DNA from 3 places in the Desulfatibacillum aliphaticivorans DSM 15576 genome. Region 3 is predicted to be linked to each of the others. Evidence: riboswitches for the same ligand, from Rfam matches in the RefSeq annotation. Region 3 holds a riboswitch; each other region holds the start of a gene.
The links. Region 3 has a riboswitch for cobalamin ahead of G491_RS29920 (ABC transporter substrate-binding protein). Riboswitches for the same ligand answer to the same signal wherever they lie in the genome.

Region 1 (10,315 bases), on a different contig from region 3:
CTGGTCGGGGTTATAAAAAGCCACCATACCATGTCCAGCAGCGCCCCGGACATGGACAGGCTGAAGATGGTTCATGCGGCCGATATCATTGTCAACGGGTACCTGGGCGACTTTATGGGGCATAAATGGCCCCTGAAAGTGCATCCCTCGGTGGAGCCCTTGGTTGCGAAACATCTCAATACGGTTGACGTCTGGTTTTCCGAGGTGGAGCCTCAAATTCAGGAAGCCTACTCTTTTTTCATGGAGGAATAGCGGCTATCATGGAAGAAATTCAACATACCGTTCTTTGCGTGGATGACGAAGTCAACATCCTCCATTCCTTAAAAAGGCTTTTGCGCAGGGAGCCGTACAATGTGTTGACTGCGACAAGCGGGGACGAAGCTCTTAACATCCTGGAAAAGAATGAGGTCCAGCTCATTGTCTGCGATCAAAGAATGCCGGGCATGAGCGGGACCGAGCTTATGTCCCGGGTCAGAGACCTGTATCCCGAAACCATCCGCATCGTTCTCTCGGGCTATTCGGAAATAAAGACCATTACGGAAGCCATCAACAAGGGCCACATCTACAAATTTTTCTTCAAGCCCTGGGACGATGAAAACCTCAAGCTGGAAATCCGCGCCGCCCTGCAGCATTGGGAGCTTATCCGGGCCAACAAGGTGCTGCACGAGCAGGTTATCGGGCATAATCAGGAGCTTTCCCAAATCAATGAAAGGCTGGAGCAACTGGTCTGGGAAAGAACCCAGGAACTGGAGTTCCGAAACCAGGCCCTGGAAGTCTCCCACGCCATCCTGGCGGACATCCCCCTGCCTATCATCGGCATGGACCCGGACGGCTGCGTGGTGCTTATCAACCGCAAAGCCGAGGATCTGAGGGAAGACGGCATCGAACTGCATGTGGACAACCCCATGCGCGGCGTCCTGCCCTCCCAGGCCGCCATGCTTCTGAATCAAGCCATTTTGGAGAACAGCGCCCAATCCATGCAAGGCGTGAAAATCGGCGCCAAAACCTACGACATGAAAATCGTGCCCCTGTCCGGCCAGTTTTCCAACCGCGGATTCATCATCACTCTCTTGGACTAAGAGCGCTCCCCAACGGGATCAAGCGGTATACGCCTCTATCCACTTGGGCGGGGAAATCCTACGCCCTACGGCGGTTCCTATTGTTCGGCAAGGTAAGAGAGGGCGAATAACACATCAGCCAGGGTTATTTTGCCGTCGGCGTCGCGGGTGAGGGATACGGAGGCCGGGGCCCCGGCCAGGATTTGGAGGGCCAGAACGGCGTCGGTCATATCCAGCTTGTCGTCCAGGTTCAGGTCGCCTCCAACAAAGTAATTCATATAGCCCGCCGCTTCCAGGTCGAACCCGGCGCTGGTTTGGGGATTGGTGGGATGCCATGGATCGTAGACCGGATCTCCCGAGGAGTCGGGGCTGGAACCGTCTCCAATAATGTCAATGATACGCACATAAGCGATATAGTCCAAATTCAGAGTCCCGGACAAAATGCCTTGCTGGGCCTCAGGAGTATCCAAATCGTCCAGATCGAAAGGCGTACCGTACCCCACACGGTATTTACTTGCAAAACCGCTAATATTCTCAGGATCAACCGTTAGGATTTCCCATGCAGCCAAGGGGATCTCATTGTCATCTTCATCAAGGGTGAACGGATGCGGCGTAAGGGAGTCATTAGGAAAACGGAAAAAGTGAACTCCATCAGAGGATACTTCTAAATAGGCCAACTCCAAAAAGGTGTCATTCAGTGCATTCTCAAAAATCACGAAATCGGCCCCTTCTCCATTTGTTATAACGGCTGGAAAAAATGAAATGGTTATTTGCCCTCCATTCCCCAAGGAAACAATATCCATCACGGTTCCTAACGCCGGCCCCAGAGCCTTTTCCGGGGTCTTCCAGGTATCAATGACGTCATCTCCATAGACAAGACCGTTATAGCCCGTGGCCCACCCTTTGATGGAGGCGTCGTCCATGGATACGGCTGTGGATCCTACCTCCCCGGCCGCCGGCGCGTAAGGGCCGGCCTGGGCCGCCGAAGCAAGGATTATAGAGGTTGCGGCGATGAGTAAGACAGCGAATATGCGTTTCATAATGCGTCCCAAAATAAAGAGCCCCGCCTGTCGGGAAACAGGCGGGGCCGATAAAGTCCCTGAACATGAAGGCTGCAAGCAAGTGCAGCCTGCCTTATACCCGAAGGCTATCCGGAATCCGGAAAAAGTTACGGCAGGTCTCCTGGCTTGAGAATCATTCTACCGGCCGCGCCTTCCCATTCTTTTTCCATGAGCGGGTAAATACCCGGCGCATTGCTGCGCTTTGCTCAAGGAACGCCCCCCGGCTTGGCGGGGAGCGCTTCAAAAACAGTGGCTTGTGCGGCTTTCGTCCTCTCTCACAGTGGCGGGTCCGCAGCGGATTTGCACCGCTTTCCCTGGAACCGTAACGCCAATTTTCACGGATATTTAAAGCCCTGAGAGTTTTTTTGTCAAGGTGATTCTCCGCTGCGGCGAAAGGCGGCGCCGCTCCGGCTAATCGATCAACTCGGAAATGGTGTGGTTTTTCCTCTTAATGTTTTTCAGGAGTTTGTCATAATGCTGCATGCGGATGACGGACCGGGCGATGAGGTAGACTCCAATCACGGTGAGCGCTCCAAGGATGCAAAACAAAGGAATGACAAAGTGCAGAACATTAAAAAAATCGTAATATTTTGACGTGGCGATTAAAAAACTGAGGACCGTGATGGGAAGGGCCAGGACCGCCACGCCGGATCTCAGCACCGCCAGGGAAGTGCGTTTTTCGGCCAGGATGAGTTGCGCCTCCCCAATGAGGACGGAAATATTCTCCGTACTTTCCGTATTTTCCTGTCCCAATGCGCCCTCCATGGTTAATGCAGCGTTTTTGGAGCTCAAATTAATAACTCAACTTTCGGGAATCAAGTTTTCTTCACATATTTAAGAAATTGCAGCAGGCTATGAGGTATTAAACATCAAAGCCGGCGTCCCAAAAACTCCCTCCCCCTTGACGGGGGAGGGTTGGGGTGGGGGTGATATTGTATGTTATCCCGGATAGTTTCCCCCCCATCCTGTCCTTCCCCCGCCAGGGGGGGAAGGGACCATGACTCTCGGGCTCTGGTATATAGATTGATCTGAGCCGCATACATAAATATTTGATTTCAAAGCACTACTTCCAATCCCGAAAGTTGAATTAATAAATTTTAAGGTCCGGGTAATATTTTTTTGCGCAATCCGGGCAAATGCTATGGCTGAACTGGGCCAGGGAGTGCTGTTGAATATAGCTTTCTATGTTGCTCCAATAGCCTTGGTCGTCCCGAATTTTTTTGCATTGGGAGCATATGGGCAGCATGCCGCTGAGGGTTTTGACGTCAGCCAGAGCCCTTTCCAGCTTGTTGATCAGGTTTTCCTTTTCCCTGCTGGCCAAAACCTGCTCGGTGACGTCCCGGTGCACGCCCACCATGCGAATGGCTTCTCCCCTGCGGTTCCGTTCTATCACCTGTCCCAGGCCGGACACCCAGATCCAGCCCTTTTCCGGGTGCTTGATTCGGCATTCAATGAAGGCTTTGGGAGACGTTCCGTTCAAATGCTCTTCAAGGGCTCTTTTTACGGCGCCTCTTTCTTCGGGATGGACTCTGCTCAGCCACTTCTCGGCTGTGAAAAAATTGGCGTCATCCAGGGACAAGCCGGAAATTTCCATGAATATCTCGTTGGGAAAAAGGCGGTTCAGATCCAGCCTCCAGTCCCACAGCCCAAGGCTTGCTGCTTCGGCGGCCAGCCTGAGACGCTCCTGGTTTTCCTGGAGCGCTGTTTCTATAAGCTTCCGTTTGGTGATGTCCCGAACCATGTGCACTGCGCCGGTGATAAACCCCCGATCATCGAATAACGGGTCGGCGGTGACCATAATCCAGCGTCCGTCAGGCAAATGCAGCTCGGATTCTCCGCGCTTTCCGGTTTCTATCATCTTAGGGATGGGGCAGCCTGCGATATGCGCCATGGTGCCATGAACCATTTCGTAGCAGGTCCTCCCCACGACGTTTCTTGGATCCAGGCCCAGAATATCCGCACATGAGCGGTTGGATCTCAAAATCCGGAAATTCAGGTCGATGATGCAAACCCAATCCGTAATGGCGTCAAAGGTGGTCTGCCACTGCGTAAGGCTGAGGTCCAACTGATGCTCCAACTCAGCCACGCGGGCGTGTGTGTCTTCAAGTTTCAATCAGGGCGTCCTTTCACCAAAGTGTGTTCCAGACCTTTCCCCTCCCCAAAATTTCCTGATCCTATAGAAAGCATTAATCCATTCGAACGCTTGACTCAATGCTTTTAACCGCCTGCCGGACAAAATCCGGGTTATTCAAACGGATTTTTATGGCGTTGGCCGGGCACACGGAAACGCACCGGCAGCATCCCCGGCATTCCTCTGAAATGAACGCCTTGCCGGAGTCCAGAGATACAGCCTCAATAAAGCAATGCTCCGCGCACTTGCCGCATCCGATGCAGGCCTCCTGATCCACATGAATTTCAAGGCCTTCCAAAGGATGCACGATGGCTTGCCGCTCCTCGTGCGGAATATGCTTCAAAAGATCCGTGACGCAGCAGCAGTCGCAGCAAAAACAGACCGTCAACAGCCGGCTGTTGTCCGGCACGCCGAAAATGAAATTATCGATGCGCGCTTTGCCGATAAAGGGCGGAAGGCCGGCGTCCACGGCCTTTTGCAAATGAGCCCGGGCCTCGTCCTTATCCACCATGCGGGAGAACTCCGGCGGAATCTTTACGGCGTCATCCCCCATCATCAGACAGCCTATATCCGTGGGAAACCGCTCACACTTATGGGCCGCTCTGCAGCCGCAGAAATCCATGACAACCCGTGTGGATGACTTTTCAATGAAGTGCTCCACTACCTCGTAAGGCAAAGGCACGTCCGGCTCCCGCTCCAATTCCTGGTTTACGGGTATCCAATACATATTGGTCTTGGATTCCTGCATCCAGGGATGAAACCGCCGTATCAGGGGCAGGTTAAAGACATGGAACAGGCCCTTAAGTCCGTCCAGGCCCATGCGCATCATCCAGGGTTTGGGCTTCTGATAAAGCCGGCCCGCATCCAGTAAGCCGGGTATCCATTTCCTGTTCATCCAACCTCCTTTTTCCCGGGGGGTTACAATGACTCAAAAAACTCCTTTATCAATGCTTGGGTCTTGCGCGGCCTTTCCATGGGAATCAGGTGGCCGGCGCCTTTCACGATTTGAAATTCGCCATTGGGCATGGCCGCAGCCGCCTTCTCAAAGGGAATAATCCCCTTGTTTTCGGTGGTTTCTCCTTCCAACACCAAAACCGGGCAATGCAGTTTGGCAAGAACCGGCCAGGGGTTTTCCTGGGAACTGCCCAGAAAAAGGGCCGCCTCCTTGTCCGGCTGGCAGGCCAGGGTCAGGCCGCCCGAGTTTTCCACAATGCCGTATTGAAGATAGATCTCAAGCACCTCGGGATCCCAGCTTGCAAAAAACTTTTTGGAAAGCAGGTATTCCCTTGCTTCTTGACGGTCCTCCCAATGGTTTCGCCTTTTGATGGACTTGGAGGCCAGGGGATGCTGCTCCACGGTGGGGTTGAACCCGTAAAACTGTTCCGGCAGGATGATGGGCTCAATGAGCACCATGGCTTCGGGCTGCAAACCGAACAAAGCGGTCGCCAGGGTCGCCACGGCGCCGCCCATGGAATGGCCCACCATATAATAGGGGCGCTTGACCTCCAAAACTTCCATCAGCTTGACCAGATCCCGGGCCAGGTCCTTCCATCCAATGCCTCCGTTTTCCATATTGGGCTCGCGATGCTTGCAAAAAAACGGGGCGGTCACGTCGTAATCGCAGGAAAGGCCCCGGGCGACCGGATGCCATACCCAGGGTAAAAAGCCCGTGGCATGGAGCATAATCAGGCTGGGGCCGTTTCCGGGGTATTCCAGATAGTTCACCTTTGCGCCGCCGATGTCGGCTTGTTTGTATTCTTTATAATCGCAGGACACGTTTCTCCTTCTTTCTATATCACACCCAGATAATTGAGCAGCAGCCTGACGCCGAATCCTGTGCCGAATTTGGGAACTTCGCCCGTTGCCCCGCCCTCGTTATAGGCGGTCCCGGCAATGTCCAGGTGGGCCCACTTTGCCTCGGAGACGAATTCTCCTATGAAAGCCGCGCCCGTGGGGGAGCTGGCCCAGCCTTTTTTGTGCTTGGCCGTGTTGCACAGGTCGGCCCGGTCGCTTTTCATGGCTTTGTAGAACTCTTTGTACAAAGGAAAGCGCCACAGGCGTTCGCGGGTGTCCTCTCCGGCCTGGAACAGGCGCTCGGCCATGGCGTCGTCATTGGAGAAGAGGCCGGCGACCGTGGTTCCCAGGGCGATGATCACGCCGCCCGTGAGCGTGGCGATGTCGATGATTTCCGTGGGACGATAGTTTTTCTCGCAATAGGCTATGGCATCGGCCAGGACCAGCCGCCCTTCAGCGTCGGTGTTGCCGATTTCCACGGTCTTGCCCAAATAGGACGTGTACACGTCGCCGGGAAAAAACGCGGCGCCGCCAATGGCGTTGTGGGCCGCCGCCAGCACGCCGATCACGTTGACGGCGGGCTTGATTTCGGCCAGGGCTTTCATAACGCCCAATACGGCTGCGGCCCCGGACATGTCGTCCCGCATGGTTTCGATGGAGCCCGTGGGTTTGAGGTTCTGCCCGCCGCTGTCAAAGGTGATTCCCTTGCCTACAATGGCGATTTTCTCCTGATTGTCCGGCGCCCCTTTATACTGCATGACCACCAAACGGGGAGGCCGGTTGGAGGCCCTGCCCACGGCGTGAATAAGGCCCAGGCCTTTTTTCTCCATCATTTGTTCCGTAAGCACGGTCAGGGAAAAGCCGTCCTGGCGGCAAATTTGTCTGGCTTCGTCCGCCAGCCTTTCCGGAAAGATATTGTCCGCGTTGTCGTTGATGAGATCCCGGGAGTAGCAGGCGGCCTGGCATGCGGCGATTGCGTCGTTGATCTTCTTGTTGGGCGCCTTGACTCCCACAAGCTGGCAGGTGCGCAATTCCTTGGGCTTTTCGCTTTTATATTCCGTGTACTCATAGGCGCCTAAAAAAAGCCCTTCCACGCAGGCCACGTCCACGGCGGATTTATCAGGCGTCTCCTGGGGCAGGATGACCGACAGCCCAATGCGCTCCAGCTTGCGCACCTGGCGCACGCCGTCGGCGGCGGCGGACCGGGCCTTGTACGGCGCCATGTCCTTTCTTTCGCCCAGCCCGCAATAGACGCTTGTGTAGCCTTGCTCATAGCGAACGGCGACCTCGCCTTCCTTGCCCTTGAAATCGGGAATCTCCCCGTTTTCCCCGCTAAACGCAAATTTTAATAATGTAGGGTATTTGGGCTGTTTTGAGCGAATAATCTTCATATTAAAAGCCTTTCGATGCACGCTTGCCTTCCGGCGCCTAATCATTGCGGTTTATGGAGTCTGAAAATTATGCATAGGGAATCATACCATATCTTGTCTTTTAAGTGCACGTAATATATACAAAAGGCATGACTCGGCCTTGGTCCCTTCCTCACAAGCAAATCCTGATCCCGGCGGCCCTTGCGGCTGCAGCCCTATGTTTACGGGCGTTCTACGCCTGGGGCCTGCCGCTGAACTTTGATGAAATGGGCCATATTCGCGTGGTCAGCGGATTTTTCACCCAGCAGCCAGGCTTCGCGAGCATTCCATTGGGCAGCCGCCTCACCTCCCATCCCTTGTTCGCCGATTACCTCCTGAGCCTGGGCCTCACCCTGGGCATGGGCCGTTTTTTTGTCGCCCGGTTGTTTTTCATTGCCGTCTCCCTGCTGGGCCTGGCCGGGATATTCGCCCTTGCCAGGGAGTTGTTCGGAACCCGGGCCGGCGTTTTCGCTTTGGCCCTGGCCTCGGTGGACCGTTTTATGGTCGCCTGGGCGCCCTTGACCGTGGAGCAGGCCGGGTACGCCGCCGTTCCATGGATGCTGCTTTTCTTTTACCGCGCCGTGGAAAAGGAAAGCCCGAAAGACTTTCTCTTTTTGGGGGGGGCCGGTGGAATCGGCTATATGTTCTACGAGCCCGCGGTTATAGTTTTGTTCCCCATGGCGCTTTACGCTCTGATTTTCGGCCATGGGCGGAAAATCCTCAAAAGCCCCCTGGCCTGGACCGGGCTCGCCGTCTTCCTGATAATTATATCGCCTCACCTATATTACAACGGGTCCCAGGGTTGGGTTAACTTCAAACGGCACGAAACCCTGGCGTCAGGCATTGGGCTCTCTCCCAGGCTGCTTTTGTTGTATCTGGGCGATTTGCTCATGACCTTTCCCGATCCCTATCGAGTCGCTTTGGAAGGCGGCAATGTGTATTTTTTTCCTTTCCGCACAACCTGTGCGCTTGCGCCCGGGGTCCTATATCTGGCGGCTGTGCTATTTTCCGTAAAATTCGTTAAGGACCGGCGCTTTGCGCTGCTGCTCATCATCTTTTTCACGACAGCGCTTATTACGACGATCATAAACGCCCGGGAGCCATGGAACAATTTCTGGTGGGCGGCCCCATGCCTGATTGTTTCCATAGTCCTCTCTGGTTCGCTTTCGGACAAATTGGCCCTTAGCTTAAGCGTAAGAGGCCCGGCGGCGGCCGTCGTGATTGTCGCCTTAATTCCCACGCTCATATTCCTGGGCGGAGAAAAGCAAGGATATCATTGTTTTAGCGAGGAAATCCGGTTTGTTGGGCGAATGTCGGCGCTGAGAATGCAAATGCCTGCTTTGAAGGAAATATCCAGGAGTTCTTTAGAGCAAATGCACGCCGAAGCCGGGGCGTTCGTCCAGGCCCATCCTGAAAATTCCATGGGTATGTACTTCCTGGCTGAATCCCTGGCAGGCCGGCCGGACAAGGTGAAACAAGCCCTTGACCAAGCCCAAAGGCTTGATCCCCATAATCCGTTGGTCTTGAATTCCATAGCGGATCAGGCCATGGCCCGGAAAGACTGGGAGACAGCGCTCGCGGCCATAGAGCGAGCTATCCAGGCGGGATACGAGTGCTACGTGTTTCGCAAAAAGGCGGCCCTGTGCGCCTATCGGTTGGGGCGTTCGGAGGAGGCGGAGTCCCATGCCTTGGCCGCCATGGGCGTCAAGGCCGACGCCCGGGATATTCTCGCCCTCATGTTCCTCATTGCCTGGGATTTGGGCCGGGATGAAAAGGCGGACAGTTATCTGGAGGCCTATATTGCCTCGTCCTTTGACGAAAAATGGAAAGGATACATGGAAGCAGCCCGGCTGCTCGAACAGGAGGGGAAGCATGAGCTGGCCGGGGAGTATATGAATAAGGCCAGGGCGGAGGCGGAACTGGCGCCGAGCCGCCGTTAGCACATGGGGGGATAGGACACTCAAGTTTAAAGGAGGGGGAGAACATGACGGAAGCAAGCATTCAGGCTTTAAGCCTTGTACGCAATCCTGAAAACATGAAGTGGTACGTTGTGCCTTTGATCGTCATCGCGATCTACATGTACATCGTGGAGGCGGAGAACAAAAACTGGAGCGCGATTTTGCTGGGCCTGGGCTTTTGGGCCGGGGAGTTCATCTGGGAGATGTTTAACGCCCTGGTCCTGCATTTTTCCGGCTTTGCAGCCATGTGGTCCACGCCGGGAGGGGATTCAGCCTATGTGATTTACGCGGGCCTGAACATCGAAATCGCATTTTTCTTCTCCGTGGTGGGGCTTATGATCGTCAAGGCCCTTCCTGAAGACAAAAATTTGAAAATTTTCGGCTTGTCCAATCGGTTTGTCATTCCGGTCGGGTTCGGGCTGCTGGCCGTGTTCGTGGAGGTCTGCCTGAATCAGTGCGGCCTGCTTGTCTGGGATTACTGGTGGTGGCGCTGGCCCAATATCTGGCTGATCATCGTGGTGTATTGCACGCCCTTTTACCTGATCGCAAGGCTTCACGATGCTTGGAGTCTGCGTACGAAAAAAATCGGCCTGGCCGTGACCGTCTGCCTGGCTGTCGTCTGCCATGCAATTTTTGCAACAACCTTGGGTTGGGTTTAGGGCGGCCGACGGGGCTTGCAAAAGGCCTAACAAAGATTTTCCGGAAACAACCATATTTTTTTCTTTTGTGTAGCAGACGCTACAGACCTTTTTAGGGACGCCTCCTATGGTGCAGGCAGGTTGGTTCTCCAACATCACCTATAAATCAGGAGGTACACTCATGAAGGTATTAGTGACTTATTTCAGCCAGAGCGGGAACACGGAAAAAATCGCCAAGGCCATTTATGAAGAAGCGGCCAAAGCCC
Region 2 (10,315 bases), on a different contig from region 3:
GCTTGTCCTTCCTCAAAAAGTATACTGAGAAATAACAGACTATTAGTGGATACCGGCCTGTTTATGAATAATTCTCAGCAAAAATACATATCACAGTGGATACCAAAAAAAAAGTAATTAATTAATACCCTAGCGTACTTAATTTTCCCCGGCGCCAATTATTAACGAGGGGTTAGTGCTTAGAATGTGATGGGCATCTCTTTCGTCCATCATCCCCCCTAGTATTTTGCAGGCTTTGGACAATCCCGGCCTTCTATTCGCCAAATCATGAGCGTCTGAGGCCAGCAAATGAATCAGCCCCAGGCTGTTAAGCTCCTGACAACACTTTTTCGCCCGGCGGCCCAGGCTGCCTTCCAGGCTTTGCGCCGTCACCTGGCATAAAGCGCCTGCATTTACTATATCCTCCATAATCGAAGGCTTTTGCTGGACAAGGGGCAGTCGTTCTCCATGGGCGATGACGGGCGTCAAACCCATGACGTTCAGGCGATTAATAAAGGCGATCACGCCCTGGAGAAGAAAAGGATGCGGCAATTCCAATAAAAGATACCGGCCTTTATCAGCGAAGGATAAGACGTCTCCGGATTCAATCTCCTTTAACAATTCGCTGCAAAGATGCGCCTCGCACCCGGGAAGCACCTTTAAAGGAATGTTTTCCTTGACCAGAGCTTCGCTGAATACGCGATGGGCTTCCAGGATACGCTCCCGCGGGTTGTGGTAGGATCCGTTCAGCGTGTGAGGGGTGGCGACCATGACCGTCACGCCGTCATCCACGGCCGCCCGGGCCATCTCCAGAGCCATTTTTAACGTGGTCGGACCGTCGTCCAATCCGGGAAGAATGTGCGAATGTAAATCAATCATCAAAAAGGTGGGCTTCTACGTACACGGACCAGACTTCCGCGCTGACTCGAGGCGGGCTAAAGACCAAAAAATGCTCGGACACGGCATGGCCCATTTCATGGGCGAGAATGCCCACGCGAACGTCTTTACAGTTAATGAAAATGGTGGAGCCTATGTGCAAGTACCAGGAGCGTATGTGGCACGGGGCCTTAAAAAGCCTGTGATATTCCGCGGCAAGATGTTTTTTGTCGTGCAGCAGGAGGATGCGGACTTTGCCCATTTGGGGGTGCATGTCCAGAATTTCCTGCACCCGCTCGAACAGGGCGTCCACTTTGTTGGCCAAGCCGTCCTCCATGCTTGTGGATGGTTTGGCCTGAAGAACTCTTTTGGCGCTCCAACGCCCGGGGCCGTAGTCTATGGAGGCGTTGAACCTGCGCAAATCCTCCCGGGAAAGATACTGAATCCGGGTGTACTGGGTTTCCAGTGTGCTCCAATCGTCGCTTTGCGCCGCCAGAGCGGGGCTGGCAAGCCCCAAAACCTGGACAACCGCCCAGACAAAACAAGCGATTTTCGGGCAGGATATCTTCCACCCCATAAGCGTTTATTCCCGACATTACAACTGAAAATGGGCATCAATCCTCTTCTTGACATCCTCTATATTCTCAGCCCATTTCCCGGTTGCGTCTTCATGTTCCATTCGCCGGGCCATTTGGTCCAGCGAGTCGCGAATGTCGGAAACTTTGGTATGCAATTGTCCTGCCATTGAGTTGATGCTTTGCGCCAAAGCCTCCACCTGGTCCTTGTTGCGCAAAATGACCTCTGTTTTAAGATTTCCCCCGCCGATTTTTTCCAACTCCTTTTCCAGGCGGAATAAAGGCCCGGCGATTTTGTGGGAAATCAACAAGGTAAGCACCAAAACCGCCAGAGCCGATATGCCCAGGGTGATTAAATTGGTCATGATCACGGCGGGAAGTATGGCCTGGGACGTGCTTTTTATCACCAGCCTGGAGTTGGAAAAATCGGAGGTAAGCGTATCTCCGCTAAAATAAAAAATAAGCAAAGTTGAGGCTACGGCGCCCAGCAAGACCACCAGGCAGAACTTCAGAATAAACGCGCCCTGAAAATCCCGTTTGACAAAATACTGCCTGCGGCGGGGCATGATGGCCTTTTCCGACATTGTCCCCTCCTCCATTTCAGGTTTCGAATCCATAGTTAGTAAAGAGCCCCCATAACGCAATTTATGTCGCCGGATCAGGCCCCGCTTTGCCCGAACAGGGACTTCTCCGAAATCTCCACATCACTGCCGGCTTCCAGGCCCTTGATCCATTCGGAAAGAAGGCGAGTCTTTTTTTCTTCCATCACCCTGTCAAAAAGTTCATCCCGCATGTCTTCAAAGGCGGGCAGGTACGGATCGTTCTGCTTTTGCTTCCGGTAAAGATCCAGCACTTCCTCCTGGGTCACCAGGGTGTTTGCTTCAATCTCCCGGGCTTTCATGTCCATCAAATCCCGAATCAGAGTGGATTCCCAAAAGCGCTGAACCGAAAGCACAAAACCGGGCCTTGAATCCAACTCAAGGCGCTTGGCTTCCTGGATAAGCACCTGCCGGGCGACCAGATCCCCCAAAAACTGCTTCTGGGCGTCCAAAGTGAGTTTGTAATGCTCATCCAGCCGCATTTCCTGGGCCAGCAAATCCCGAAACTCCTTTTGGCATAAGCAGTAATCATTAACGCGAAGCACAACCGGACCCTGATCAGGCTGTTCTTCGGATGCGCAGGAAACGACATAGATGCACACCGCTGCAGTGATGAGGCACAGTAGAACTTTTTTCATGAAATCCCGCTCCTTCGCCTAAAGCATTCGCCTTGGCCTCCCGATAGTCAAACAGGAGGATCAAGCATTGTTGGGATTTGTGACAAAAATGTTCAGTTTTACTGCTTACAAAAAATTGACTGTCTTAGGGACTTTCATCGGGGTCTTGATTTTTTACGGCGGCGCCGCCGCCGCCCCCCAGGGAGATTGGAGAACCCTGGAAACGAAATACATGGTGGTCTATTATCAAAATCCCGACGATTTGAGATTATTGGGCTCTCGCGTCAAGTACGATACAGGAGGATGGACTCTGTTCAACAGAAGCATCTCCTGGGGCTCTTCCGACAACATTTCCAAAAAGGTGGACAGTCTGTTCGACCGGGTCCAAATCCTCTTGGACATGAAAAAAAGAACCCCCAAAATCGTCCTGTATCTTTTTCCCGACGACGTCCAGTTCAGAATCGCTTATGAAAACGCATTGAACGAACGCCCCTCAGGAGGAGTCAACGCGCGGTATATCCCCCAGGACAAAGCCGTGTACGCCGTGCCGTCAGAGATTGACGAAGCCTCCCTGGCCCGGGAAATGGCCCACGCTGTGGCCAATCACTATCTGATTATTAAACCGTCCCGCAAGGCGACGGACATCCTGGCGAAATACGTGGGCAAGCATCTTATGGATCCGAACGCCCCCCAGACCTACTAAAGGTCCGGCGCTCGCCTTACAATCACTTTATAAAAAACTTGTACAAAAAGTAGCCTAAAGCGATCCAAATAGGAATGCAAATGGCCAGGCCCCAGGCAAGGCCCCGAAAAATGCTGAATCGCTTTTCCAGGTCTTTCCGGCCGAAGGCCCGGCGAATGATCGCCTCCAGTTCAGCCAGTTTAAAAGGCTTGGGAATAAAATCAAAGGCCCCTAGCTTGATGGCCTGGACCGCAGTTTCTATGGTGCCGTATCCGGTGACCATCAGGATGGTGGCTTTGGAGTCCTGGGCCAGAATGCCTTCCAGCACATCCATGCCGTCCAAACCGGGCATGGAGAGGTCCGTGATCACCAAGGCGTACTCGCCCTTGGAATACGCTTCCATGCCTTGGGCGCCGTCATACACGGCCTGGGCGGAGTATCCCAGGTCGTCAAGCTGCTCCACAAGAGTATCGGCGAAATCCTTATTGTCATCGATAACGAGGATTCTTTCAGCAAATTCAGGCTGCCCCAATATTCGCGCCCTCCAAATGTAAATCATGCCGAAAGAATACCATTGTTTTCCGGTTCATGGCAACATGGGTCTTGATCTGGAAACCGTCCCTTCGGCGGCCGACATAAAGCCGCGAGAAAATGCGCCGCCCGACGCGGGCGCGTTCCGGCTTAGACCGTCAAGTATGCCAAAACCATGCCAATCCCAACCCAGGCGGGAGTGGACAAGACCAGCCCCAAGGCCGCCTTTTTGCACCGCCGGGTTTTCTGGGCCAAGGCTCTTTCCGTCAGAGCCCTTTCCACGGTGACTTCCAGCCTGCTTTTTTCACACTGCCGCGGCAGATAGTCATAAGCTCCTTTGGAAAGGCATTTCAGGGCCTCATCCCGGCATTCCTGGTCGCAGGTCACCAGCATGGCGGGCTTACGGCGGCTGAAGCGCAGGCCTGCCATGCCTTTGGGGCCTCCCCAGTCGGGCATTTCCGAGCAGGCGATGACCACGGCGTACTCGCTTCTTTCCAGGGCGGCCCGGGCTTCGTCGCAGGAACCGGCTATGTCGGTCCTGTAACCGAGCTGGCCCAGCCTGCCGGCCAGGAGATGGGAGCACTCGCCGTCCTTTTCCATGACCAAAATTTTTGCGGCGTCTTGATTAACCATTGTTTCATCCTCATGGGGCTGTTTGGCAGCCTATTTGAAATCCTTGGATTTCAGGTGAATACTCAGGCGCCATCTCCTTAAATAGCTGCTTGATAGTCAGGCCGTCCCCGGCCATGGCAGCCTCCACCAAGGCGTCCATCGAGGCGTTCAAGCCCTCGATTGCCTTGTGATGGTCTGTGTTGGGCGCCATGATGTCCTCGTGCTGAGTCTGCACGACGTCTTCCCCAGCGGTGATAAGCGCATTGTATAATTTTTCCCCCGGGCGCAGGCCGATATACTTGATCTCGATATCCACGCCGGGTTTATGGGCGGAAAAAAGCCGGTTCATCAATTCCCGGTTTTGAACGGCGCAAAGAAGATCTTCCGTCTCCAGATGTGGGTGCATTTCCCTGATTTGCAAGTTAATGTCATACATGGCTGCCATGAGCCGTTTGTTCGGCCCGTATCCTCCAATCTGCTTGCACAATTCCGAGCCGATGGAGCCAGCCACTCAATAACTGACGCGGACCACCCTATGGCTCCGCCCATAGATAGCGGCGGAAAGACCACCAAGGCGTAAAGGTAGAACCGAGAAACGACTTTAAGTCCTTTGGAAATAGGAAGGGCCATATCCCTTAATACTAAGTGAGGACTGCAGATCTATTGCATCTGTTGTCAAAACTTGCTTTTAGGTATACAGAGAGAGACTGTTGGAGGGGGGAGATGAAAGGCATCTGTTTGATTCAGACGGGAAAGGCGTGTTTGATAGGATTGAACGGACGATATTGCCGGAAGGGCTGCGCGAATCGCTTTTAGCAAATGCCCGTTTTTGTTTGTGGGGAGAATATAAGGTTGATATTCAATTATCTAACAAAAGCGCTGCGATGGATCTTGCCGATTTTGCCTCGCGGGTATAGCTCCGCCCTCTCGATTACATCTTCCGTATAGGACAGAGGGCAAATCGATGTACAATTCCCAATTGGGGAACCTATTTGAACCATTGTAATGGTTGGTGGATATAGCTTGGCAGCCCTTTATTGTCAAGCCATAATGCGAAAGCGACTATGATATCCCACACATCAAAAAATCCATTTTTTCTTGCGTGAAATCCGCTTAAAATTTTTCGGCGCCAGGATTGATCCATCCTGAAAATGCGGGGTTTAATCATTTTTAATACAAAATTATTCATAATGAAATGTCTCTTTGGAGTATTTCATTTTTGTGAACACTGTTAAATGGAAATTTATCTGGTGCATTTATAAATACATCATTAAATCAAATTTTGTGATAATAATACACAAATACAGGGGGTTGCATTCTCTCTGATTCATTCGCAAATAGTTCAAAAAAAATTCAAAATTGAATTCGAACAACGATTTTTAAAATCAATAGGGCCCTGGGGATGGAAGCAAAAACGGCCCCCTTCTTTTTCCTGCCATGGTTAGCGCCCTCAAGAAACACTTGGATGTGATCGGCATGGTCAGGAAAACGCCCAATGGTAAATAGGGATTTGATGGGGAAAGCCTGCGCCTCAAGAACATCTGCAAGAAGCTGAAAAAACGTCCGGGAAGGGCGAAAACCCTGGCCAGCGCCCAGGCGGCCTTGAAAAACGTACCATCGAACCTTCTAAAACCTGTTAATGCGTGCTTCCAGAAAATGGCGGGCATCTGCTGTATGCATTTTGCATGCAAAACGGGATTGAAAACGGCTGAGATGGGTAAAAACGCCCCATAAAAAACAAAACGGGAAATCAGTGTAAGTACCTGATTTCCCGTATGTTTTTCTGGAGCCGACAAGCGGACTCGAACCGCTGACCTGCTGATTACGAATCAGCTGCTCTACCAGCTGAGCTACGTCGGCGCGATGTTGGAAAAGGCATGTATCACGGGGCTTTGTCAGGCGTCAAGCCGAAAGTGTTAAAAAGGCGTAAAATTCAAAGGCAAGCCGCACATTATAGAAGGAAAAGTGGGGGGGGCAAGCAAGGCTTGCCGGACGCCGGTTTTGACTGATTTCAATATACATTTCAGGCCGCCCTCGTCGGCTCACGTTCCTGTCGTTGCATGCCAGGGCTGGCGGGAAGCGCTGATGGCCCCAGGCGTTGCATGCGCCTGCGGGGGAGAGTTCGTTCCATTCGCCCGGCCTCTTTGGTTTTACGCAACAATAAATTGCCAGGACAGGGCGGGGCGGGCTAAAATCCGCGTATATGGCAGTGCCTTTTCGAAGCATTCATTACTCCGTGTACACGTCCATCAAGGAGGAGACCATGCAGAGATTTTTATCCTACGCCCTGATATTTCTGTTTCTTTTCACCGGCCTGGCCCAGGCGGAATCCATAGACGCCCTGTGGGGCGAGGTTAAGCCGCCTCCTGCGCCCAAATTAATGCAGGTCGCGCCCAATCCGGGGACCACGGCCCTTTTGATCCTGGATATCGAGGAGCTTACCTGCAACGCCGAACGCCGTCCCCGTTGTCTGGAGACCGTGCCCCGCATCGCCGCCCTGATCGACAAGGCTCGCGCCGTTGGAATGCCTGTGGTGTACAGCCTCACGCCCCGGGGGACTCCCGAGACCATACTGCCCCCGGTAAAACCCCTGCCGGGAGAGCCCATTGTCAGTTCCAGCGTAGACAAGTTCTGGAACACGGACCTTGAAAAAATCCTCAAGGAAAAAGGCGTGGATACAGTCATCGTCACTGGGACCGCGGCTCACGGAGCGGTTTTGCACACGGCCACGGCGGCCGGATTTCGCAAGTTAAAAATAATCCTTCCGGTGGATTGTCTGTCCTCCGCAGACCTGTATATCGAGCAGGCTTCGGTGCATCTTTTGTTGACCGGGCCGGGAACCCGGAGGGCGATTACCCTGACCCGGAGCGATTTGATCCGTTTTTCCGAAAAATAGAAGTTAAATGAAATGGGCGAGGGGCCTCGCAACGAACGAAGCAAGGAGACCGGGTGACTACCACTGCGCGGGGACCGCGCGACTACGAAAAAACGCATTCAACAATGCCCGCCTGCCGCCGGATATGCCAAATTTTAACAAGCGTTCCCGGTCGCGCCTTTTGGTCTAACGAATCCAGTCAGCAAACGGCGCTTCCTGGGCCGCCCACAAGCAGAGCAAGCCCTGCGCCCTACCGAAAAGATGTTTTGCTTTTATTGAAATTTTTTCCTGCCGGAAAAATGATTTGTTTAACTATTTAAAATTAAAGGTTAAAATTGAATAAATTTTGGTCTTGAAAACCGTTCGGGATCATGTCCTTTGGAAAATTCCCGCTTGACAGCCTTGTTTTTTCGGTGCTACCACCACCCAAAATTCGGAGCGGACGCAAGGTGATCCTCCCAGGAGGATTGAAAAGGGAAGCCGGCGAAAATCCGGCGCGGTCCCGCCGCTGTGAACGGGGACGAAACCCGCAATATGTCACTGGGCTGAAGTTTTAGCGGCCCGGGAAGGCGCGGGGATTAGGATGATCCGTGAGCCAGAAGACCTGCCCGGCGTCTATGAAACGAACTTGGAGTTATGGCAACGCCCCAAGCTGATGATCTTTGTCGGCTGGGGCTTTTTTTATCTCAAAAGCGGATAAATCCCCGGCATCCTGCGGCGCTTTTTTGTAAGAAGTTTCGCCGGGTGATGTGCGGGAGCTCTCGCCCCTTGCCGACATCCTGCCAGTCAGGGAAAGGATGTAGGACAATGGAAAAAACTCAGGTTCAATGGGCTGTCGAGGGGCGGGTAACCCCTGTGATGGAAGAAATCGCGGCCAAGGAGGGCGTTGCCGCCTCGGAAATCCGCGAGCATTTCGCCCAAGGGCGGATCGTCTGCCCCCAAAACGCCAACAGGCCGTGCCGGAATGTGGGCATCGGCATGGGCCTTTCCACCAAGATTAACGCCTCCATCGGCACTTCCACGGACATCAGCAACATCGATTTTGAAGTGGCCAAGGCCAAAGCGGCCCAGGAAGCCGGCGCCGACACCCTCATGGAGCTTTCCGTGGGCGGAGACCTGGACAAGGTCCGCCGGGAAGTGCTGGCGGCCGTGGACCTGCCCGTGGGCAATGTGCCGTTGTACCAGGCTTTTTGCGAGGCCGCGGAAAAATATGGCGACCCCAACAAGCTGGACTCCGACATGCTTTTCGACATCATCGAGAGGCAGTGCGCGGACGGCATATCCTTCATGGCGGTCCATTGCGGAATCAACCTGTACACCATCGAGCGCCTGGAGAAGCAGGGCTACCGTTACGGCGGCCTGGTGAGCAAGGGCGGCGCCTCCATGGTGGCCTGGATGAAGACCAACAAGCGGGAGAATCCCCTGTACGAGGAGTTTGACCGGGTGGCGGCAATCCTGAAAAAATACGACGTGGTGCTTTCCCTGGGCAACGGGCTTCGGGCGGGCGCTGTGGCCGATTCCTTTGACCGGGCCATGGTCCAGGAGCTTTTGACCAATTGCGAGTTGGCGGAACTGGGCCGTAAAATGGGATGCCAGATGATGGTGGAGGGCCCCGGCCACGTGCCCATGGACGAAATCGAGGCCAACATCATCCTGCAAAAGCGCATGAGCAACAACGCTCCTTACTACATGCTCGGGCCCCTGCCCACGGACGCAGGCGCAGGATACGATCACGTAGTGGCCGCCATCGGCGCTTCCCAGTCAGCTCGCTACGGCGCGGACCTGATTTGCTACATCACCCCGGCCGAACATTTGGCCCTTCCCAACGTGGACGATGTGGTGGAAGGCGTCAAGGTCGCCCGCCTGGCGGCCCATATAGGCGACATGGGCAAGCTGCCGGAAAAAACCCGCATGCGTGACATGGACATGAGCCGCGCCCGCAGGGACATGGATTGGGAAGGCCAGTTCGCTAACGCATTGTTTCCCGAAGACGCCCGCAAAATTCGGGACGACCGTTCTCCCTCCTGCGACGACAAGGTGTGCACCATGTGCGGCGAGTTCTGCGCCAACCGGGCTTCGGGCAAGTTGTTTAACGAGGCCTTGAGCGCGGGCGTCAAAGGATAGTTCTGCTTTCTTGAGCAGTGGCCTGGCCGCCAGGCGGGCGATTAAACGTTATTGCGTTTAATTTTCGGGATAGACTGCTTTATTATCCCCCTCCTGCCGTAAGGAGGAGGGGGATAACAAGGCGGCTTTCTGAACGCCAGGCCCTTTGGGCGTAGTCGAAGGCATTCAAAGTGATTGCTGTTTACAAAACCGCCTGATTTTTATAGAACACGGACATCATGTCAGCGAAATCGGGCGGGTGGAGCCGAAGCGCTTTGCTGCGCATGGCGCTCCCTGCGTTTTTCAAACGCATTCTTGTAAATATTCAATTTCGGTGCGTTTTTTAGTGGATGTGCTCACCGCCCTGTCACTTACTTTTATGAATCGTAAAACAAGCGAGGCAGGTTTTAATGTCGGTTGTTTCATCAATGCGTAACCCCGGAGAAAGAAGATTTTCGTCCAATGAAGTCCGATTTCTTGTCGCCGCAACGGTTCTGGGCTCCATTATTCGCATTGTTTATCATTGTGACAGGCCGTTTATGAACGACGAAATCGGGACGCTGATTTATATTGAAAAAAGCATCCCGTTTTTGCTGACTCATTTTGAATCCTGGCTGACCATGAATTATTTCATCCTCATGGAAAAGGGGATGTTTTTCTTGGGAGGCGGCGCCCGGTTCAGTTTGATTGCAATCCCCTTATTGGCCGGGATTGCAACCATTCCCTTAACGGCCCTGTTCGCCCGAATGATGGTGGAAAACCGGGTGGCTTTGCTCGCCGCCGCCCTGGCAAGCTGCAATCCTTTTTTAATCCATTATAGCGGGATCATCAGATCATATCCGATTTTAGCCGCGCTCTCCCTCATT
Region 3 (10,315 bases):
TCACATCGTAATCCTTGCCAAAACCGCCTTTCATCATAATCAAGGAATAGCCGTCATAACAGAGGCCTGAAGCCGAGCCGTTCAATGCCGTCGCCACGGAAATCGCCTGGCCGGCTTTGATTTCATAAAGCCCGCCGTTGTCTCCATCTGTCATGAAAATGGAATTATAAGGGCCGTAAGACATGGAACGGACCGGATAATCCCAAACCATGACGTCTTGGTCCACGGTTCCCTTTTCCGTATCGATTTCATGGAAATAGGCCTTTTCTCCGGTGTTCTCAACATAAAGAACGGTCTGACTTCCGGAAAAAATCGCAGGGCCGTTATTTCCGCCGTGGAACCTGTCAAAATCAGCAACGACGGTTCTTGTTATGACGCTGCCGTCGATCTCGATATGGCTGAAATAAAGCCTATCGCCGCCGTCTTCATAAGAAGCGACGTACAAGTCTCCGGTTTCCGGATGTTCGACCAGCACCGCGGGAATGCCGGTGCAGCCGGTAATCACGGAAGAGATGTTGTCTTCGTTGTCCTCAAACGCGTACTCATAAATGGAAGACCTGGGATCTTCGTTATAATCCAGAAAATAGAGCTTATCATTTTGGGCGGCCAGCAGTTGGAAAGGGAGCACGCCGTCCAGATCTTGCTTTTCCGAGTCCTTTATGATCAACGCCGTCTCATCGGAGTTATCCAGATCAAATTCGTAGACGTTTCCGGAACTGGGATAGTACATCTTCCTGCCCAGCACCGTGAATTGATCAAAACTGGGATTATAGTCCGGAAAGCCCATGTAGTAGGTTTCATAATTACCCTGCAATTCCAGCCCTTCGGAAACGTAATCGTCTACCAGAGAGCTGTAGCTGAGGTCGCCGGCGTCTTTCCGGCCTGACTCCGCCTCAAACTGGCTTGCGAAAAGTTCGTCACCGTAAAAAAACAGCCCGCCCAACGGGCGGTCGGCGCTTGCAATCTTGTCATAGTTAAAAGCATCGTCTCCATTGTATGGCATTTGGATTAAATAAACTGATTGGCCGTCACCCGAGGCCGCGTATACCATATTGTACCAAGCCCGGGCCGCCCCGGAGACGCCTCCGGGAAATTCCAGAAAATTCGCTTCAATCTCTCTTTCGTTTTCCTGAGTTCCGGGATAAGCCGGGTCCAACAAATGAAAATAACCCGTATCGCCAACCTGCTCGCCGGAAAGCAAAGAACGCGGCCCCAGCCAGGCAATAGGACCCTGGTTTCCGTCGTGGGGCAGATCATAAACCATATGCTTTTTAGCGGAATCTTTGTCCGAATACAGCTCGTAAAAATACGTATGAACGATAGTGGTGGAAATGTACCATACCGCTCCGGTCCAGGGATTTTGAGCGAAGCCATATAGTTGGCCGGTGCAACTCGTACCGTAGTACCTTTTTATGGCAGGCCACTCACCGGCCAGGTTGGCGTAATAAATGGTCTTTTGGCTGTCATGGAAAAACAAAAAGCCTTCCTTGGAGACAAACAGCCCGCCTACGGTATGGGTTTCGTCCGCCACAATGGCAGAACTGCAGACCTTGAGAATATTGCCGGTTTCCAGGTTGTATCCATAGATGTCGTTGTCATAGGCCAGATAAATCAAGTAATCCTGATAAACGGCGAAAGAGCCCTCGTCTTGCTTGGGCGCCGGGTCAAGCGACGGAATGCCGTTATAGGCAGAATACTGGTCATAAGCGGGCGTAAGGGCCGAAAACGCCGGCGCGGCGCCGAACAGGAGCAAGACCAATGCAAGGCCGATCCCCATCATGCGAATATTCCTCTTGGGCATACCCATTCCCCCTCCTTTTATGCTTGCTGGAGCTTGTCTTAGGATTGTCGATTTTATTTTGAATTGCGATTGAATGCTCTTGCGCCGCATTGGATTGCGGCGCCCCGCCCTCTGGATATAATTCCTTAACACACAATCTTTTCAGGGGCAAATGATAGAATTTAAACCGGAAAAAAAACACGGGGATTTTTTTTATGAAAAAAACAGCCTTTTATTCGCCCTCCCGTAAAGCGGTCAGGCCCAGGCGGCGGATCATGGCATGGTCCTTTTGCGGATTGCGTCCCGGGGCCGTGAGATAGTCACCCGTCATAATTCCGGACGCCCCGGCGTAAAAAACCAGTGGATGCAGCTCCTCCAGGTTGGACTCCCTGCCTCCGCAAATGACGATTTCCTTGCCTCCCAAGGCGAAACGCAGCAAGGAAATGATCTTCAGGCAGCGCAAAGGCGACAAGTCGGAGCTTTTTTCCAAACGGGTTCCTTTGATGGGGATGAGGAAGTTAACAGGGACGGAATCCACCTCCAAGTCCCGGAGGGCCAGCCCAAGCTCCAAGACCTGCAAGTCGCTCTCCCCTATTCCAAACAAGCCGCCGGCGCATACGCTCATGCCCGCCTTTTTGGCTTCCCGGATGGTTTGAACTCTGTCTCTGTAAGCATGGGTCGTGCATATTTCCTTAAAATGGCTTTCCGCCGTTTCCAGATTGTGATGATACCGGTCCACGCCCGCTTCCTTTAACAAGGCGAAATCCTGGGCGTCCAGGATTCCCAGGGAAGCGCAATAACCTACCCCGTCGCCGCCCATGCGGGAAAAAGATTCAGCGACGGTCCGCACTTCGGCTTTGGGCAGCCGCCCTCCGCTGGCCACCAGGGAGTATCTGTGCACGCCGTTCTCCCGGGCGTAAGAGGCGCCCTGGAAAATTTTGCCGGAATCAATAAGCGGATAAACGGGCGCGCTGGTTTTAGCGTGGGCGGACTGGGCGCAAAAAGCGCAGTCTTCGCTGCATTTACCTGACTTGCCGTTCACGATGCAGCATAAATGAACCTGATCCCCGAAAAAATGCCTCCTGACGGCATTTGCCGCGGGCAGCAAGTCCAAAACATGGTGCTCAGGCAGGCATGCCAGATCCTCCAGGTCGGATATTTCGGGCAATAGGCCGGCTTTCGCCGCTTCGGCCATTTCGAGGCATTTTTTTAAATCCATATAGACGGTCTTTCTTTCAAACCAAAGGGCGCTTTGATGCCGTTGTATAAGGCCGCCTCGGGCCCGTCGTTAACCATTACTGGCTGTGTAGTTAACGGTTTTGCGAAAAAGTGTCAAGGCTGCGGGTTGATTTTTCAGGGACGAAAAAACAGCCGGGGGAGGAATTTTTTTAAATTCCTCCCCCGGAGTTTGGCTTGATTTTAAGCGGCCGGCCAAGCCGGGATAAAGGCCTGGCCGGAGCGTATTTAGTTTAGGAACGGGCTGCAAAGCGTATTTTCAGCAAAGCCGCCGTGCCGACGCCCAGAAGGAGAATCAGCCCCATGGCCCCGGTATGGGCCTGGGATGCGGTTTGCACAAAGCAGTCACTGGTGTCGTCAATGACAGTATCATCGTCATCGTCCGCAGCAGGGTAGCCGGGTCCTGCAGGGTCGACCACGTAGCCGTTGGCTACGCCGTCGGCATCGCCTTCACCGCCGTCAACAATGGTGAGTTTGACGGCATCGCCGGCTTGCATAAATTCGGCGTTTTCGGGCTGATACCATCCTCTCAACGCATCCAGCTTCCACCATTGACGATTGGCCGCCAAATTTTCGCCGAAACGAATCCAGATGGTTGCGGTTCCGCCCACTTCAGCCACCTTGGCGCGGAAGTCCAACAGGCCGTAGCGCAGGTTATAGGGGCCGCCGGCCGGAAGATCCATGTCCGTGGGATCCAGGAATTGGAAATACTCGATGGTGGTTCCGGCTCCGCCCTGGATGCCAACCCTGTCTGTGGAGTCAGTGCCGGTCTGAACGGTGAAATCGGTTTGATCCAGGTCATTGGTAGGCGCCTGGTCGTCCGGTATGCCGGTAAGCCAAGGCTTCCAGATCGTCATCAGGTCGGTTGCATAGGTGGCAGGATCGGTTGCGGCGACGATGAGGGAGGTTCCGTCATTGGCCAGATCGGCGATGGAGCCGGCGGTTTCGGCAACCAACTCGCTGGAGTCGTCCAGGGTGTTGATTTTGTAAATGGAGTTACCTTCGCTGGTGCTGACGTAAACGCCCTGATCCGGGCCGTATACGGCGGAATTGAGTCCACCGGTCAGGGTGAAAACGTCTTTGTAGACCCTTTCTGTGTTTACGTTGACTTTGTGGATATATCCATTCACGCCCCAAACGGATTCGCCGTAATAGCAGTATTTTTCACTGCCGAAAATGATGGGGCCGCTGGCGCCGCCGTCCGCGGCATGGGGGATGGGAAAGGAAATGCCGTCTCCCACAATTCCGGAGAAATTCTGGTTCACTTCATACAGGTAGAAGACGTCAGCATCCAGATCGGCTGTAGCGATCCACAGGGATTCGCTCCAGGGGTTCCAGGTTATATCCCAGATGGAGCCTTCTATGGTTCCGGACAGGGACAGAGTCTTTTTGACGGATGGATCGGACAGTTTGTTCCTGTACAGGAACTTGGTGGGACCTCCATTGTCATGGTAATACAGGTATCCGTCGCTGCCGGCGGTCAGGCCGGCCGGGCCGAACGCCCAATCGCTTCCTTCGGAAAAGTCCACGTCCGCCCACATTTCACAGGTTCCCGAAATGGTGTTGTAGGCGTAAATGTCGACGGTTCCGCCGTTGTCGCCCGCATACAGAATCGTATCGCCGTAGTAGGCCAGGGAATTATTCCAGGCCTGAAGTCCCACTGCCGGGAGGTCCATGGGGGCGTAGCGGTAGCCCTCGGCGGGGGAGACCAGGTTCACGTTTTCCGTGTCGCTCAAAACGCCGAAGCTGACTGTGCCGGATGTCACGTGGGTGGTTCCGATATAGAACTGGCTGCCGTCAAAGGCCAGACCGCCGACGGTTTCGGTATGGGTCAGGACCTGCTCAACCATGCCATTGTATATGTAACTGACATTTTGTCCTGAACCCGTGGCCACGAAAGGCCTGTTGCTGTACCCCAGGACGGCGTCGGAAAGGCCTCCGGAAAAATATGCATACTGGTCGTCAACAACCAGATCGCCTTCAGGATACACCCACTGGAAGGCCCCTTCGGTCGCGTAGACGGCTTCGCCCACCAGGACCGTATTCGGGCCTTTGAAGACGATAGGACCAACGCCGGCATCGGTCATGGCATTATCAATTTCCATCCTAAGGTTAATCGTTCTTTTTGTGCCTACGCCAACAATTTCGTACAGGTACATTTTCTGGGTGTCGTAATCCCCGGAGACAAACCACAGCCTGTCGGTCCAGGGATTGATGGCCAATTCATAGATGGAGCCTTCGCAATTCGTATTAAATGTGGTGTAGGTCTCAGGGTCGTTGCCGAAAACAAACTTGTACAAATACTTCGTAGGTCCGCCGTTGTCGTGGAAATACAAGGTCGAGCCATCGTAGGCAAGAACCATTCCGGCCGGGCCTGCAGCCCAGGTGGATTGGAGAGTGGGACTCACCACAAGTTGGCTTTCCAGGGTTTCCGGGTCCCAGCCGTAAACTTTTCCGCCGGAGGCGTACAGCAAAAGGGTGTTTGTAAGCACATCATTATCTACAAAGACCGCAGATGGGTTCCAGGCGTCAGGCGCAGGGTCGAATGCCGGAAGATCTTCGTAATTCCAGGCGGCCAGGGCGTTTCCAGCCCCGACGAAGGCCAGCAGTACAGCAATAATCAATAGCCTCTTCATGTTTTCATCTCCTCCTCAGTGTGCACAAACACTCGAAAAGTAAAGCGCAGCAATAATCCTCCCGCTGCTTGGTTAAAAATGTCGCTCCAATACATATATTACTTTTTGACTAATAATATTCTTAAAAAAACCGGTCCGCCTATAATGGCGGTAATAATCCCTACGGGCATTTCCGTGGGATGCACGGCGGTCCTGGCAACCAGATCGCATAAAGTCAGCACGCCGCCTCCCAATAAAAAAGATGCGGGCAAAACAACTCTATGGTCATAGCCTGACAGGCGGCGGACTGCGTGAGGAATCACCAGCCCCACAAAACCTATGGGGCCTGCCAGGGATACGGCTGCGGCCGTAGCCAGTCCTGCGCCCAGGAAAACCATTCTTTGGACGCGTTGCACGTCAACGCCCCTTCCATGTGCCATATCCTCGCCAAAAGCAAGCTGATTCAGCGAATTGGCCTGCATAAAAACCATGAGCAGGCCGGGAATGAGAAAAGGCGTGAGAGAAACCAGATCCTGGTAGCCCACCACGTCCAATCCGCCCATCATCCACCGGTCCATAGCCACCAATTGGTGAGGATTCACCAGATAGCGTATCAACAAAATGGCTGCGCCGCAAAGAATATTAAAGGTCACCCCGGCCAACAGGATGGTGTTCATGGAAATTCCCGTAGGCCTTTGGGCCAGCCAATACAGGCCGGCGATGCAGAACATGCATCCCGCCAGGCTTAAAAACTGGATGGATGTGAACGGCCCGAAATGAAAAAACATGCCCGGAATGGATATGGCGGCTACGGCGCCCACAGCGCCTCCGCCTGCGATTCCCAGGATGTACGGCTCGGCCAGCACGTTTTTCAGCACTACCTGGAGTGCGGCGCCCACCACGCCCAAAGTTCCGCCTACGATAAAGGCGAGCAACACTCTGGGCAGGCGATGATAGACAAAAATGTCCGCGTCCACATTGGGGGCGTTATGAAAAAGGCCGTTCATGACATTGGTCATATTCAGGGTTTCGCCTCCTAAAAAGGGCGAGATGAAGAAAATGGCGCCCGCCCCAATGGCGTAGATTGCGATAATGCCGTAAAATTGCCGGGAGGTGAGAATCCTGGTCATCTGCCCTCCCCTTTTTCGCCTGTAAGTCCGGGCGCGGGAAAAACCACCGGGACGTCCAGCGTCGGATGCTGCATGACCTCGATGCCCGGGCCGTAGGCCTCGCCCAGGACCTTGGGGGTAATGATTCGCCGCGGGCTTCCCTCCTGCACAATCGCCCCGTCGCGCATGAGCGTGAGGGTGTGGGCGAAGACCGAGGCGATATTCAGATCATGAGTCACCACGCCCACGGCCATGCCGCCTTTGACCAGTTGATCCAAAAGTTGAAAAAAGCTGACTTCGTGGTGCATGTCCATGGCGCTGGTGGGCTCGTCAAGCAGAAGCACCCGAGGCTCCTGGGCCAGCACCGAGGCAAGGACAACCCTTTGGCGTTCTCCGCCGGAAAGATTGGTGAAAGAACGATCCTTCAGGTGGGTTGTACGGGTTTGCGCCAGGCAATTTTCCACAATGGCCAAGTCGTTGGAATCCAGAAATCCGGCGCCGCGAAGCCTGGCGAATCGTCCCATGGAAACCACTTCGCCCACCGTGTAATCCAGATGGGTCTGGACGTGCTGAGGCAAGTAGCCAAGCACCTTGGCGCGCTCCCGGTTGGATATGCTTTTCATCTCCCGGCCGTCCAGGACGACCTTGCCGGAGCCCGGCTTGATGACATGGGCGGCCAGCTTCAATAACGTGCTTTTTCCAGACCCATTAGGGCCTATCACGGCTTTGACTTCCCCGGATTTAAACGCAAGGGAGCAGGGTTCCAGACGCCATGGGTTGTCCGGATACTGATAAGTTGCGTTATGCAGGGTCAGCAGTTCCTGGGTCATGTCCGCTATTCTTCTCCGCCAGCCGGATTGGAATGAATGACGTCCGCAATGGCGCGGGCCGCCCGCCCCACTCTGGGACCGGGAACCAAAAGATAATCCTGAGTCATAATATGAATGCGTCCGTTCCTGACGGCGGGCAGGGTTCTCAAAATTGCCCATTCATCTTTCATGCGATCCATTTGCTCTTTGCTAAAGGTTTCGGCCGGGCGCATTTCCAGGATGATGTCCGGGGCCTGGCGAATCAGGCTTTCCTTGGAGACTTCCGGGTAGGCTGTTGGGATGTCCGAAAAAACATTTTCGCCTCCGGCGATTTCCAGCACCTGGCTGACAAAGCTGGTTTTGGAGCAGGTGTAAATGCTGGAAAGGCCGCCCGGCGTTCTTGCCACGCACAAAAAGACTTTTGGTTTGGGCAAGCCTGCGACCTCCTGCTTGATTTCATCCAGTTCCTTGCGAATATTTTCGATCACCTCCCCTGCTTTTTCCTCCTGACCCAGCTTGGCCCCCAGAATGTTGACAGTCTCGGAGATGCTTGCAATGGAGTCCATTTCCGTTTCCATGACGTCGATATTCCGGGAGAGGCAATAATCCTTCACCTTATCCAGCTTGCCCCGAAAAATGACCAGGTCCGGCCGCAAAATAGCGTAACGCTCCATGTTGGGATTCAGGATTCCTCCCACCCTGGGCTTTTCCAGGGCTTCCGGGGGATAGATGCAATAGTCGGAAACGCCGACAATAAGGTCTCCACACCCAATGGCGAAAAGGCTTTCCGTAATACTGGGGCCTAAAGATATGATGCGGGAATATTTGCCAACTCCGGACTGCTCCGCATGGGCGGATAAAACCAGGGTGAACAGAAAGAACAAACATATCGGAATAAGCCGTTTTTTAGGAAAAATCACGCAAACGCTCCAATAAAAAAATCCTTAAGCCTACAACAATAAGGCTTAAGGATTGCACCCTGCTTCTTCATCCTTAAAATGCGACGCCATAAAAGCGTCCTTCTCAGGTCCGTTGCCTCGCAAACCTTTGAAATATATGTCCGGTCGGGTCTTCTGGCTTATGGATCAATCTACCGGCCGCGCCTTCCCGCCGGACTTGAATTCGGCAGTGGCTTTTTGCGGCTTTCGTCCCCACTTACAGCGGCGGGACCACGACGGTTTCTCACCGTCTTCCCCGACGCCCTGTCGGGCTTCCGGACACCTGTATTTATGAGGAGTTATTATAATAATTCCCATCCGTGTCAAGGAGAAAAGCATTTTGGCCTGCCTGGCGGCCCGGCATGCAACAATTTTGCGCATTTTACAAGGATTCGCCTTTTTTTCTGGTCCTGGCGCCTGCACTGGTGGTACAATTTGAGATTAACAGACCCAAACCTCGATTACGTACACAACCTGCCAATAAAGATAGATCGTCTCACATGTTGTGTATTTAGCACTGATAAACGTCAAACGCTCCTTCAGCAGAAAAGTTAAAACCAAATGCAGCCATTGGTTCTGGACCTTAGGACTATATTTATTGTGTTGGGAACAGTTATACTGACCCTCGGATTGTGCATGCTGGCGTATAACGCTATGCGGCGCACATATCCCGGGTTCAGGGAGTGGACCCTGATGACCCTTTTTATGGGCGCAGGCCTGTTGTTGGAGGGATTAAGGGCTGAGGCGATAATATACTCCTCCATGGTCATTGCCAACGGATTGATATGCTCCGCAATGGCCCTTTTTTTCGAAGGCCAAAAAAAATACATGGGGGAATCCTCCCACACCTATATCCATGCCGCCGTCGTCTTTGCCCTGGCAGGAATCAACGAATTTATTTTTTCCGCCGTATACCCCAACAGGGGCGCCAGGGTTTCAATGATATCCCTTGTTTGCGCAGCCTATTTTCTTATGAGCCTGCTTAAGACGGTGCAGGCTTATAAAAGCCGGCCGGAAAAAACTTACGCCCTTTTAATGGGCTTGGAGGTGACGGCCGCAATCCTGCTTATGATCCGGGGGTTGGTGTTCTTGTCCCATCTCGACGCAACCGAACCCATTGTTTTTGAGGACCAGGTCAATGCACTGGTGATGTTTTCCCTCATTGGATTCAGCATCTTTTTTGTTTTCGCCCTGATCCAACTGAATTCCACAAAACTGGAAAGCGATCTGATGGAAATCCAAAAGCTGACCAAGGAAAGCGAAGAGGAATTCAGACTGCTTTCCGAGCAGGCCATCATGAGCATCATCGTGCTGCAGGACGGTATATACAAATATGTCAACGACGCGGCGATCAAGATGTCCGGGTATGAACGGGAAGAGTTCATGCGGATGAACTATCAGGATATGGCCAAGCTGATTCACCCTGATTTTCGAGAATTTGTTATAGAACAGGGCTTAAAAAAGATGACGGGGGAAAAAAACGGCGTCGTTCATCATTACATATACAAACTACTGACCAAACAGGGGGAGGAGCGCTGGGTCGAGCAATACTCCAAATCCGTAATCTGGAAGGGCAAGCCTGCGGATTTTCTAACCCTGATTGACATCACCCCGCAAAAAAAAGCCGAAGAAGAACTGAAAAAACGTGAGGAGCAGTATCGTGCGCTGGTGGAAAACGCCATGGACGTCATCTTCATTGCCCAGGACGAGTACATCAAGTTCAGCAATTCAGCCATTGTACAGGTGTCGGGATATTCCATGGATGAAATCAGCTCCGTCTCCTTTGTGGATCTTATTCACCCCGACGAAAGAGACATGGTCGTGGACA

Region 1: linked by a shared signal. The riboswitch ahead of G491_RS28995 (hypothetical protein) and the one ahead of G491_RS29920 (ABC transporter substrate-binding protein) in region 3 are both predicted to bind cobalamin.
Region 2: linked by a shared signal. The riboswitch ahead of thiC (phosphomethylpyrimidine synthase ThiC) and the one ahead of G491_RS29920 (ABC transporter substrate-binding protein) in region 3 are both predicted to bind cobalamin.

Annotation. Positions count from the first base shown of each region.
Region 1 is NZ_AUCT01000001.1:341,555-351,869, forward strand. Features, by position in the region: gene G491_RS28990 (HDOD domain-containing protein) at 1-252, shown strand, start outside; gene G491_RS0101520 (response regulator) at 261-1,079, shown strand; gene G491_RS28995 (hypothetical protein) at 1,157-2,098, opposite strand; cobalamin riboswitch at 2,214-2,459, opposite strand; gene G491_RS0101530 (hypothetical protein) at 2,531-2,872, opposite strand; gene G491_RS0101535 (PAS domain-containing protein) at 3,207-4,232, opposite strand; gene G491_RS29000 (4Fe-4S binding protein) at 4,306-5,145, opposite strand; gene G491_RS0101545 (alpha/beta fold hydrolase) at 5,169-6,026, opposite strand; gene G491_RS29005 (leucyl aminopeptidase family protein) at 6,041-7,435, opposite strand; gene G491_RS0101555 (glycosyltransferase family 39 protein) at 7,564-9,393, shown strand; gene G491_RS29010 (hypothetical protein) at 9,438-10,070, shown strand; gene G491_RS0101565 (flavodoxin family protein) at 10,231-10,315, shown strand, end outside.
Region 2 is NZ_AUCT01000006.1:15,475-25,789, forward strand. Features, by position in the region: gene G491_RS29680 (tyrosine-protein phosphatase) at 139-858, opposite strand; gene G491_RS0106300 (hypothetical protein) at 851-1,432, opposite strand; gene G491_RS0106305 (HAMP domain-containing protein) at 1,451-2,014, opposite strand; gene G491_RS0106310 (hypothetical protein) at 2,089-2,667, opposite strand; gene G491_RS0106315 (hypothetical protein) at 2,738-3,349, shown strand; gene G491_RS29685 (response regulator) at 3,372-3,860, opposite strand; gene G491_RS0106325 (response regulator) at 4,010-4,492, opposite strand; gene G491_RS0106330 (polysaccharide biosynthesis protein) at 4,503-4,982, opposite strand; tRNA gene G491_RS0106340 (tRNA-Thr) at 6,256-6,331, opposite strand; gene G491_RS0106345 (cysteine hydrolase family protein) at 6,735-7,367, shown strand; cobalamin riboswitch at 7,777-7,972, shown strand; gene thiC (phosphomethylpyrimidine synthase ThiC) at 8,154-9,470, shown strand; gene G491_RS35345 (hypothetical protein) at 9,616-9,885, shown strand; gene G491_RS0106365 (hypothetical protein) at 9,878-10,315, shown strand, end outside.
Region 3 is NZ_AUCT01000007.1:123,414-133,728, forward strand. Features, by position in the region: gene G491_RS0107980 (choice-of-anchor U domain-containing protein) at 1-1,807, opposite strand, end outside; gene bioB (biotin synthase BioB) at 2,013-2,999, opposite strand; gene G491_RS0107990 (choice-of-anchor U domain-containing protein) at 3,250-5,652, opposite strand; gene G491_RS0107995 (FecCD family ABC transporter permease) at 5,751-6,761, opposite strand; gene G491_RS29915 (ABC transporter ATP-binding protein) at 6,758-7,570, opposite strand; gene G491_RS29920 (ABC transporter substrate-binding protein) at 7,576-8,469, opposite strand; cobalamin riboswitch at 8,595-8,782, opposite strand; gene G491_RS29925 (PAS domain-containing hybrid sensor histidine kinase/response regulator) at 9,181-10,315, shown strand, end outside.